One region of the Brevibacillus sp. FSL K6-6036 genome, then DNA from elsewhere that is predicted to be linked to it. Evidence: predicted binding sites of a transcription regulator. Region 1 holds the regulator's gene; each other region holds the start of a gene.
The links. Region 1 encodes Rex, which represses fermentation and respiration genes when NADH is low (regulators of the CRP and FNR family bind a similar motif). Its sites were predicted from a motif close to TTGTGAAATATTTCACAA; they were not measured.

Region 1 (4,021 bases):
TTCGGTGCGGGCAAGCATGAATGAGCATTTTCTCCGGCTCAAGGAAAAGGCCCAGCAACTGACGCAGTTGTTGTATCAGTGGGCGGCAGACCGAGGAGAAGAGACCTCCGATACCGGAAGAGATACGGTCCGTTACCAGACGCTGTCTTTTTCCGGCAAGCACGAGCGAATCCGAAAAACGGCCCGGCGGGTAATCGAATCGATGTCGATCTACGCGTCTGACCTGGAATCGCTTTTGTCTTCCATGCCATCCGGCGAAAAGCCGTCTTTTGAACTGCAAAGTCTTCATACCGATGCTGCAGGCTTGCTGAAGGAGTGGCAAGAAGGGATGGAAATGGTTCACTTCTTTCTCCTGGAGCCGGATGATGAGTATGTGTGCTGGATGGAAATCGAGTCTCGCACCCCGAAAAAGCAAGTGTACTTTCATGCTGCGCCGCTGCAAGTGGCAACACGCTTGGCGGAACCGCTTTTTGACGAGCGCAGAAGCGTGATTCTCACCTCGGCGACGCTGACAGTCAAAGACAGCTTTTCATATATTCTGGAAAGGATGGGGCTCGACCGGCTGCCAGAGGAGCGCGTCCGAACACTCCAGCTGCCGTCTCCGTTCTGTTATGAAAAGCAAGGGCTCCTGCTGATTCCATCCGATCTGCCTACATTGGGCAAAGAGAGCGAGCAGCAGTACCTCGAGGCCGTGATTCAGGGATGCGTGGATGCCATCAGGGCAGCAGGCGGCCGGACAATGATCCTGTTCACCTCCTATTCGATGCTGCGTGTGGTGTACCAAGGCTTGAAGGAACAACTGGACAACGAGCCTTATACACTGCTCGGACACGGAATCGACAGCAACAACCGGACAAAGCTGGTGCGCATGTTCCAGAGAGAAACAAACAGCGTTCTCCTGGGGACGAGCAGCTTCTGGGAAGGGGTAGATATCCAGGGCGAGGCATTGAGCTGTCTGGTGATTGTACGCCTTCCGTTTACTCCGCCGAACCACCCGATTTATCAGGCGAGGGCAGAGCAGGTAAAAGAGCAGGGCAAAAACGCGTTTATGTCGATCGCTTTGCCTCAGGCTGTCATCCAATTCAAACAAGGGGTCGGAAGACTGATCCGCCACCAGGACGATCGCGGTGTAGTTGTCGTGCTTGATACACGCATCGTGGAATCCCGCTACGGACGCTCGTTTCTCAAATCGCTCCCACCTTTCGATACGAGAACAGGCCCCTGGACAACCCTGCGCGAAGACATCGCTCCGTTTCTTCGGGGCATGCAATCCCTGTCTGATTCATAAAATGAATCAATAGTCTCACAGGGATATAGGTGATAAAATAAATGCTGTGGAAAGCGGGAAGAGCTTGGCTGTTGGTGTTGGCTGTCACAATGCTTTTGATACCCGGCTGCTCGATCGACAACCACTTGCAAAAGGCGGTAAAAGTAGAAGATCCGTTCGCAAGTGAAGACGAGAGTGAATTCATCGGGCTTGTCATCCACTATCTGGAGCTGCCGCACGGGGAAGCAACCTTGATTCGATTGCCGAATGGAAAAAACATGCTCGTTGATACCGGAAGCGCTGAGGATTGGCCCCGCTTGTTTGCGGCGCTGACCGAACGGAAAATTACCCGGTTGGATTACGTGGTCTTGACAAATGATTTGCCGGGGCACGCAGGGGGCTTCGCTTTTCTTGTGGAGCGGGTGCTTGTAGAGAACGTCATTTTGCCCCGTCCGATTGAGTCTTCGATTCGCAACGCGGCCCCGCTCAAAGCAGCAAAAAAGGCAGTGACTGTTACTGACGGAGAAGCAATCAGACTGGACGAAGATGTGATGCTCCAGGTCCTGCACCCGAGTGAACCGCTGTTCCTGTCTCCGCAAGACAACTCCCTTGTCTTTCAATTGCGGCATGACAAGTTGTCTTTTCTCTTCGCCAGTGCGATGAATGAAAAGGCCGAGGAGAGGCTGCTTGAGAAACACGCAGATCAATTGAAAGCAGCGGTTTTGAAGGTTGCTGCTCAAGGCAGCAATCAGGCTTCCTCGCAGCCATTTTTGAGCAAGGTGGATCCGCAAGTGGCGGTCATTTTAACCGGAAAGCCGAGAGAAAAGCTAAAGGATGGCCAGGAAGAAGTGCTGGAGCGGCTCGGCGAATCCTGGGTTGAGACCTACATTACCAGTCAGAACGGAACCATCACGATCCTCTCCAATGGAAAGGATTATCGCGTTTTGAAAAGAAAAAAGTAAGGAGGATCGACCGTACGTGGCCAAAAGTGAAAAGATTTCGGAAGCGGTTGTGCGCCGGTTGCCGATTTATCTGCGCTACCTAAGCTATCTGCAGCAAGTGGGCGTGACGACGGTGTCCTCCCAGCAGATGGGCAAAAATCTCGACGTCAACCCTGCCCAAATCAGAAAAGATCTCTCTTCCTTTGGGGATTTCGGCAAAAAGGGCATCGGCTATGACGTGAACTATTTGGTAGAAAAAATCCGTCAGATCTTAAAATTGAGCGAGGAAATTCGCGTGGCGCTGATCGGGGCCGGGCATCTGGGACACGCCATTAGCAATTACAATGCGCAGGTAGAGGATTACATGCGGATTGCGGCTATCTTTGACAATGACCCGGCCAAATGCGGAAAAGTGCTCGCGGGAATCACCATTCAGCCACTGGAAGAGCTGATTCAGACCGTGAAAGAGCAGAAAATTCGTCTTGCCATCCTAACAGTGCCAGCAGCGGCGGCCCAGTCGGTCGCCAACCTGCTGTTTGAGGCCGGGATTGAAGGGATTTTGAATTTTGCTCCCACCACGATTCGCACCGAACGCGATGTCAGGATCCACTATGCCGATGTGACATCCAGTTTGCAGAGCCTTGCTTATTACTTGACGTAAGAATGGAGTGTAACGATGAAAAAGACCATATTGACCCATGCAACGGTAATTACCGCAAATGACCAAAATGAAGTGATTCAGGACGGAGCTGTCGGATTTGAAGGAGCGGGTATTACGTACGTCGGTCCGACCCCCGATGATCTCTCCGGCTATGACGAAGTGATTGATCTGAAAGGGGATTATGTGCTGCCAGGCTTCATCAATACACACGGGCACGCAGGAATGTCGCTGCTCCGCGGTTATGCGGATGACTTGCCGCTCCAGCAGTGGCTCGAAGACAAAATGTGGCCGCTGGAGGCACAATTCACGTCCGAGCATGTGAAATGGGGCACATACATATCCCTTATCGAAATGATTCGGACCGGTACGACGACATTCGTCGATATGTATGATCATATGGATGAAGTGGCAAAAGCCGTGCAAGCGTCCGGGATGAGAGCGCGTCTCTGCCGCGGAATGATCGGCCTTTGCTCCGAGGAAGAGCGTCAGGCAAAGCTGCGGGATGCCGTTTCTTTCGCCCGTGAATGGCATAACCAGGCGGATGGACGCGTGACCGTCATGATGGCTCCACATGCTCCGTACACTTGCCCACCGGAATTTATCACACAAATTGTGGAAAAAGCGGAGGAGCTGTCTCTGCCGATCCATATCCACATGTCGGAGACGGAGTGGGAAGTTGGTCAGAATGTAAAGGATTATGGGGTTCGCCCGGTTGCTCACCTGGAAAAGCTGGGTGTCTTCAATCGTCCAACTTTGCTCGCCCACGCCGTTCACCTCACGGATGAAGAGATCGACGTCTTGGCAAACTATCACGTGAAGGTATCGCATAATGTCGTCAGCAACCTGAAGCTGGCAAGTGGAGTGGCGCCAGTACCGAAAATGCTGGCAAAAGGGATTCACGTTTCCCTCGGAACAGACAGCAGCGCGAGCAACAACAACCTCAACCTGTTTGAGGAGCTGAAGCTGGCTGCCATTTTGCACAAGGGCGTAAACAACGACCCCGTCGCAGTTCCAGCCGAGGAAGCGCTGCGCATGGCAACCCGTTATGGCGCAGAGGGCGTATTCCAGCCGGATACACTCGGAACGATCGAGACTGGGAAACAAGCGGATTTGATTGTGCTTGACAGTCATCAGGCGCATTTCCATCCGGCT
Region 2 (4,021 bases), 1.8 Mb from region 1:
GAGAACGCTGCAATTGCATACTCCGTATATGGCGGTGGCAGCAGCTTTAAAACGCTCGCCCATATAGAACGCAGACACGTAGAACAGCAAGCCATGGAGAGGAGCAGGGGCTGAAGAACCCTTCTGTTCCCGGTGCTGCTGCTGGATTTTCCGGTTTGCCTTACAATAACAATCAGGAGGAGGGGAAAAAGCCATGGAGAACGAGTTTGTAGTAGGCTGGGGAACTTTGTCCTTGATCAATGCGGGATTGGCGCAGGGAAAGAATCGGAGCGGGCGCAACTGGTTTTTTTTGTCGCTTTTCCTGGGCCCGATCGCAACGCTGATCATCGTCGTATGGGACAAGCTGCCGGAAAAAAAGGAGTAGGTGACGGGTCAACATAGAGTGAATCGGACTATTGGAACTGGCTTTGTCCGGAGAATGGCAGGGATAAATAGCCGTTGCAGCCCAAGAGATGAACAAAGTACAAGCAAAGCTCAAGCGAAGTATCAAGCAGAGTTCAAGTAAAGTGCAAGCAAGTCTGGAATTTGGCAAGGGGAGAGCATGACAAGCTCTCCCTTTGCCTGTTAATAGCGGCGTGCCCCAATCCATTAATCTGTCTTTTGCATCACGTAAAACACGTAGCCGTAATAGCTGGAATACTTTCGGTACAGCTCAACTTCCCGGCTGGCTTCTTTCAGCGTCGCGAGCGCGTCCCGGTCGTTCTTGTACCGATCCTGCAGATGACTGATCCGCTCACACATCGGTTCATAGTAGTCATCCCACCAGGCCGAATCCGGCAGAACAAAATGCTCCTGCAAGGTGTAGCCTGCCTCAGCGATTATCCGCAGGTTTTGTTCAACCGTTTTCATGCTCGGGTAAGCCTCAGCCCAAAACCGCTCCACTTCGTCAGGACGTTCATCCCGAAGCCAGCAAAGCTCTGTTGCAGCCAGGTATCCTCCTGATTTCAGCAGAGGACGCCATGCCCGCAGCCCTTCGCCAAAGCCCATGATGTAGATCGCTCCCTCCGACCAGATCACGTCAAAGGAAAGAGGCTCAAAGGGCAACGCAAACATCGAGGCATTTACAGGCGTTATCCGATGGGAAACCCCTGCTTCCGCAGCTCGCCGGGCCAGTTCGTCCAGAAACGGCTGATGCGTATCGACTGCCGTTATCGGGCCGTCCGAAAGCTTTGCCAGCTCCATGGTCTGCATGCCCGGACCGCAGCCAACATCGAGAATGCGAGCATCGCCCGGAATGTTTTTGACATACGAAAAAGCTTTTCGGGTCGAATCATTGTTTCCGGGGCCTTCCCGGGGCAGATTGCTGTGAATGTCAAAGAAAATCTCCATGCTCATGATCAAATTCCCCCTGTTTGTCCTGCTTTCTGTTCATTCAGATGAAGAGGGGACAGGGAAACAATTTTCTGAATGAAGACAAGAAGTTATGATCCCCATCCCTCTTGAATACGAGTAAAAGAGCACGTGCAAAATGCGGACATCCCAACCACTCCTTTTCCGTTTCGTTGCTTCAAATCATACCACAGCAGAGGCGCTTTGGCCGATGACCGAGCATCGCCTTATTTTCGTAACCAATTCGCCGTTTTTCCGTAACCAATTCGTCCTTCGTTGTTCACAGCATAATGCATGCACAAGCCATATGATAAAGAGGATTGTGATCACATTCACATATAACCACTGTGAAAATGTTGTTTTCGGGAGGGGAGACAACGTATGGAACTGGACAACACGATGCTGGCTCGTATCTTGACCTCGTTGACGCTTGGGTTTCACATCATTTTTGCCGCTATGGGCGTAGGCATTCCCGTAATCATTTCGATTGCCGAATGGCTGGGCATCCGGCGCAAAGATCCAATGTACACGCTGATGGCCCGCCGCTGGGTAAAGGGCTTTACCGTGACCGTTGCGGTCGGTGTCGTGACAGGCACCTGTATCGGGCTTCAGCTCAGCCTGCTTTGGCCAAGCTTCATGAAGGTGGCCGGCGAGGCGATTGCGCTGCCGCTGTTTTTGGAGACGTTTGCCTTTTTCTTTGAAGCGATTTTCCTGGGGATCTATTTGTATACCTGGGACCGCTTTAAAAATCCGTATATCCACTGGTTGTTCTCGATCCCGGTCGTGATTGGCTCGACGGCCTCTGCCTTCTTCATCATGACGGTGAACGCGTTTATGAATGCGCCGCAGGGCTTTACGCTCGCAAATGGCGCTATCGTCGACGTGCAGCCGCTCACGGCCATGTTCAACCCGGCTACGCCGACAAAGGCGGGGCACATGATTCTGTCCTCGTATGCAACTTCTGCTTTTATCCTTGCCGCCATCGCTGCATGGAAGCTGCTCAAAGGCAACCGTCACGAGTACTACCGCAAAGCGCTTCACTTCACGGTGGCCCTGGCGCTGCTTTTTTCCTTCGGGACGGCCCTGTACGGCGATTTTGCCGGAAAGTACCTGGCCAAATACCAGCCGGCCAAGCTGGCGGCAGCAGAATGGCACTTTGAGACGAAGCCGCAGGCCGAGCTGATCTTTGGCGGCGTTCTGGACCGGGAGACGCTTGAAGTGAAGGGAGCCGTGAAGCTGCCCTATGCGCTCAGCATTCTCGCGACCGGTTCGCCAAACGGCGAAGTGATGGGGCTGGATCAAATTCCTCGCGAGCTTTGGCCGCCTCTGGTTATCCACTACTTCTTTGACGGCATGGTGGCGATCGGGATGTACATGCTGGTTGTGCCGCTTCTCTATTTTGCTGTTCGCCGCTGGAAAAAGGGGAACGTCCCGAGGCCGCTGTTGCATGCGATTTTCTGGGGAGCGCCGCTTTCAATTCTCGCCATCGAGCTGGGCTGGATTTTTTCGGAGATCGGGCGGCAGCCGTGGATTCTCGTCGGCTACATGAAAACGCAGCACGCGGCTACGACGGCGGACAACGTCGGTGAGATGCTGGTGATGTTCAGTCTTCTGTACGCATTTTTGGCCATCGTTTGCTCGCTTGTGTTGAAGCGGATGTTCAAGAACAAGCCGATTGAAGCCGAGCTGAAGTAGCGGGAAGGGAGGGTATGCGACATGGCTCTGGAAACATTGGCCATTACGGTGCTGTGGATCTTTTTGTACGGCTATATCATTATTGCGTCGATTGACTTCGGAGCGGGGTTCTTCTCGTTTTTCTGCAAAGTCACGCGGCGGGATCATATCGTCAACGCGATCATTGAACGGTATTTGTCGCCTGTGTGGGAAGTCACGAACGTCTTTTTGATTTTCTTCATGGTCGGGCTCATCGGGTTTTTCCCGGATACGGCGTATTACTACGGAACAGCCTTGCTTGTACCGGGCAGCATCTTTCTCGTCCTGCAGTCGCTCCGGGGGTCGTTCTACGCCTTTGCCCATTACGGAGCGCGCAACAGCACGGCCTACTTGTTCGTCTACGGCGTGACCGGGCTGTTTATCCCGGCTTCCCTGTCCACGGTCCTGACAATTTCCGAAGGGGGCTATATCGAGCAGATGGCTGGCGGAGAAATCGTCCTGAATATGGGCAAGCTTTTGACCAGCTCGTATTCGTGGTCGGTCGTAGCCCTTGCGCTGGTGAGCGTGCTGTACATCAGCGCGAGCTTCCTGACCTTTTATGCGGACCGGGCAAAAGACACAGCCGCGGTCAAGCTGCTTCGTTCCTTTGCGATTGCCTGGAGCCTGCCGACGATCTTCGCCAGCTTCCTGGTGTTCCTTTCCATTCACTGGCACAACCCGGAGCATTTTGACAAGATGATGGACATCAGCTGGCTGTTCCTTTTGTCCTTTGCCTGCTTTTGCGGTGCGCTTGCCCTGCAGTTGCAAAAGCGCAGCTACGGCTGGGCGTTCATTCTCGTGATGCTGCAGTTTGCCTTCGCGTTCTTTGGCTATGGAATGGCCCATTTGCCGTACCTGCTCTACCCGTACATTACGATCACGGACAGCATCAACAGCCCCGCGATGGGCAAGGCTCTGGTGATCGGACTGATCGCCGGTCTTTTCCTGCTGATTCCGTCGCTTTTGCTGCTGCTCAAGC
Region 3 (4,021 bases), 1.9 Mb from region 1:
GATCGCCGACAACGGCGCTGTCCTCTCGGCGCTGGTCGAAAAGTGCATCGGCTGCCAGAATTGTACGATCGCCTGCCCCTACGGTATCCCGAAATTTGATCAGGAGCAAAACCTGATGTACAAATGCGATCTTTGCTACGACCGTACAAAGGACGGCATTCCGCCCATGTGCGCATCTGTCTGCCCGACCAACACCCTGCAGTGGATCGACGAAGCGGAGCTCGCACGGAAACAGGAGCAGCACCTCCTGTCCAACGGCAAATGGGTTGCAAGCCAGCCGTTCAATCCGCTTGAGGGCGAAACAAACGTGAGGATCAGCTTGCCAGGCATTCTGCAGGGAAGGGAGAAGCTCTTTTAGCCGCATGGTGCGGTTCGCGGTATAGGCGACAAGACGACAAGCGCTGCTTGAAGTCCTTGAGTGCGGCGGCTGCCAGGCAACAGAGCCGAACGGAACGATTGCTTTGAAAAGGGGGAAGGACAGGATGAGTGACGACAAAAGAAGGAACGTGCCGGAGCGGGACGACAATTATACGCACAATATCCATCGGTCGAATGAACGTTCGCTGGACCGCAGGGCTTTTATGAAAACGGTGCTGGGCGGTGTCGGATTGTTCGCAGTCTCCACATTGCCTTGGGGGACGCTGGCTGCCAAACAATTGCTGGCGCCGGGAAGCGAGAAATACCCCCGGAAAAAGATCGTCGAAGCGGGAGCTGTGAAAACTGGGGAGGCAGTAGAATTCTTCTATCCAAGCGACCACGAAGGGGCATTGCTCGTACGGGTAGGAGAGGACGAGTGGAGGGCCTATCAAAATGCCTGCACCCATTTAAAATGTCCGGTTTTCTGGAGTACAGAAAAAAACGAGCTGCTCTGCCCGTGCCATCACGGCAAATTTGACGTCATGACCGGCGAACCGTTAGCCGGGCCGCCGAGAAGGGCGCTGCCCGAAATAGAGCTGGAGATCGAAGGGGGAAGTATTTACGCAATCGGGGTGAAACCGTATGAAACATAATGTCAGAGGCATCATCCTGCTGGCTTTGGTGCTTTTGGGAAGCATCATTTGTACGCAGTATACGGTAAATATGTACTTCGCCGAGCGATATGAAGTGAGCGTTATGCTTTCAGTTGTCAATCTTCTGCTGTTTCCGCTTGCATATATGATTTATCGGCGAGAGCGGGGGCGGGAGTAGGAAAAAGAGTCAGAAGTGAGTCAGTTTAGTGAGTCAGAACTGAGTTAGAATAGGTCAGAACTGAGCCGAAAAGTGCGTCAGTAGAGAGTCGCAAGAGACAGACAGCGGCTTGCCAGGCAATCGAACACCCTGCCAATGGAGACGGCAGGGTGCTTTTTGCTTGCAGCTATATTTGGCAAATTTCCGGCGGGCAATCGTCACAGCAAATCGTTTCCTTCAGATAGGTCAGATCCTTGATCAGGATATGTCCATGCGGCAGCAAATCAATCACTTGCTGCTTCTTCAGGTCTGACAGCATCCGGTTTACGCTTTCTCTGGTCAAGCCGATAAAATGAGCAAGGTCACGGTTGGTCAAAGAAAGATTGATATAAATGCCCTCGGACCGCTCTTCTCCGTAAGTATTGCACATGCGAATCAACGTGGAATACAAGGCGCCGACTTTTCCGTTCAACAACAGGTCGCGGAATTTTGATTGCATGCGCCGGTTCATGATTCCCATCCAACGCATGAAGTCTACGCAATACTCCCCGTTTTTTATCAGAATCTGTTCCAGGCCAGCGCGCGGGATCACTCGGACCGCTCCGTCTTCCAGTATGGCCGCGCTGGCAGTGTGGACCAGCTCTGCTTCAAACAAGCCGGCCAACCCGACGAGCTCGCCTGAACCGAATACTTGCAGGGTAAGCTCTTTTCCATCAACCGTGGTCTTCGTCAGCTTTACTTGCCCGGACGAGATGAGATAAAGGTATTCAGCAGGGTCGCCATCCATGTAGAGAACGGCTCCGGCCGGGAAATTTCTCTCCGTGGCGAGAGTATACAGCCTCGCCAGGAAGTCAGGCGAGATCTGCTGGACAAAGGTAAGGCTTTTAGCCAATCGCGCTCCCCCATTTCATACGAGCAGACGTCGATACTTGTTGAGTAGTCCAAACCATTCTATCGGATGGAGCTGTGGAAATGCAGTGACTACAGTCACATTTCAAGAAAAATCATGTATTTTTGAGCAGATTGTGACGATCCTCACTATGGAGGCGAGGAACGGGGTCTATCATGAATGTTGTGGAAAGGGGGGAATGTGCGACATTGCTGCGATATTTTCGCGGGGAACACGACCATTTGTTGCAGCAGCTAGAAACACTGAAAAAACTCCTATACTCCGGTTCCAATTGGGATGCGGAGAAGGAAGAGCAGATTGTGGCCCTTACAGCCGACCTGGTGCAAAATATGCTCCACCACTTTACGGAAGAGGAAGAGATTTTGTTTCCTCTGATCACACAAGCGAACCTTACCCTTGTTCACCCGGTCTCTGCAATGAAAAAGGAGCACGAACGGATTCGCGCCACCCTTCTGCAGCTTCAATCTGAAACGGAATGCTGTCAAAAGACCAAACAGAGCAGCCACCGGCTGATTGCCTTGATGCGTGAGGCGTGGCAGCTCGTTTTGGACCACCTGAGCAAAGAAAATCTGATGTTAATTCCGATGGCCAATCAATTGCTGCATGAAAACGAAAGGGAAGCCGTGTTGAAAAAGGTAGGCAGAAAATAACGTGAGATGATACAGGTTGAATCAGCCCGTACCGGTTATGCAAGGGACGGGCTTTTTGCCGTTATTCATAAGAGTCGCAAGCAGGGTACAGGAGATTGTCGGAGCTGTTCGAAGAAAATAATGTTGCAGACTCGGAAAGATACTGGCGGAACCGAGGAGTAAATGGTATGGCATTATAAACGAAAAGTGCAGACAAAGGCCTTCATAACAAAATGAATCATCCAACATTTTGTGATAATGAAAGCGCAAGATCTTGAAACGTAAGTTCCCCTATACTAAAAATGCAAATTTGAATGGCAATGAGTTGTGACGAAAATGGGGGAACGAGCATGAGTAACAAGGCAGAAGGATTGTTAACGAACACAGATTTTCGCAGGCTCTGGATTGGGCAAACTGCATCACAGTTTGGGACTCAGGTAGCATTATTAGGAATGCCATTAGTGGCAGCTCTCTATTTAGGGGCCAGTCCCATGCAAATGGGGTTGCTTGGTTTTGCCGAGTATGCGCCATTTATCATTTTCGGTTTGCTCGCTGGTGTATGGATAGACAGATTTCCCCGGCGCCCCATTCTTGTCGCCGCTAACTTTGTCAGGGGTGCATTACTGCTCATTGTGCCGCTGACAGCCTTGATTGGATTCCTGAATATGACAGTTCTATATTTAATAGCCTTCATAGTGGGTATCTGTACTGTCTTTTTTGATGTTGCCTATACATCCTTTTTGCCTTCCGTCGTGAGCAAGGAGCAGCTTGTTGATGGAAATAGCAAACTAGAGACAAGTAAATCTGCCGCACAAATTGCTGGGCCGGGTTTATCAGGTGGATTGGAACAGGTAATCACCGCTCCTTTTGCAATATTGTTCACGTCGGTATCCTTTTTTGTATCCGCTGTGTACATAGCCCGGATTCGCAAGTTGGAGAAAGTCGTGACAGATGCGAAAAAACCAAAAAACATGTGGCTGGAAATGAAAGAAGGGCTGCATACGGTTTACACAAAACCGTTGCTGTGGGGAGTGGTGCGCTGCTCAACAGTCTTTAACCTTTCCTGGAATGTTATTTTTAGTGTTTATGTTCTATATGCATCGCAGGAACTCAAAATCAGTGCGAGCATTCTCGGCATCATTTATGGAACGCTAGGAGTAGGGTACCTATTTGGCTCTCTGCTTGCCCAAAGGGCTGTACATCGTTTTGGAGTAGGTCCGACAATTGTGGGTTCCGCTACGATCGCAGCAAGTGGCGGTTTGCTTGCTCCATTAGCAGTAGGATCAGAATTAAGTATTGCGTTGATTATGATGCT

Region 2: NST37_RS02830 (cytochrome ubiquinol oxidase subunit I) is a predicted target of Rex. The motif match lies at 1,650-1,667, and genes of this name have one in related genera.
Region 3: NST37_RS02380 (hemerythrin domain-containing protein) is a predicted target of Rex. The motif match lies at 2,191-2,208, and genes of this name have one in related genera.

What each region holds. Positions count from the first base shown of each region.
Region 1 is NZ_CP150173.1:2,324,794-2,328,814, forward strand. Features, by position in the region: gene dinG (ATP-dependent DNA helicase DinG) at 1-1,288, shown strand, start outside; gene NST37_RS11690 (MBL fold metallo-hydrolase) at 1,330-2,229, shown strand; gene NST37_RS11695 (redox-sensing transcriptional repressor Rex) at 2,246-2,869, shown strand; gene NST37_RS11700 (amidohydrolase) at 2,885-4,021, shown strand, end outside.
Region 2 is NZ_CP150173.1:518,132-522,152, forward strand. Features, by position in the region: gene NST37_RS02820 (hypothetical protein) at 194-364, shown strand; gene NST37_RS02825 (class I SAM-dependent methyltransferase) at 589-1,335, opposite strand; gene NST37_RS02830 (cytochrome ubiquinol oxidase subunit I) at 1,711-3,024, shown strand; gene NST37_RS02835 (cytochrome d ubiquinol oxidase subunit II) at 3,046-4,021, shown strand, end outside.
Region 3 is NZ_CP150173.1:424,113-428,133, forward strand. Features, by position in the region: gene NST37_RS02360 (4Fe-4S dicluster domain-containing protein) at 1-358, shown strand, start outside; gene NST37_RS02365 (Rieske 2Fe-2S domain-containing protein) at 483-1,010, shown strand; gene NST37_RS02370 (hypothetical protein) at 1,000-1,188, shown strand; gene NST37_RS02375 (Crp/Fnr family transcriptional regulator) at 1,355-2,059, opposite strand; gene NST37_RS02380 (hemerythrin domain-containing protein) at 2,233-2,727, shown strand; gene NST37_RS02385 (MFS transporter) at 3,057-4,021, shown strand, end outside.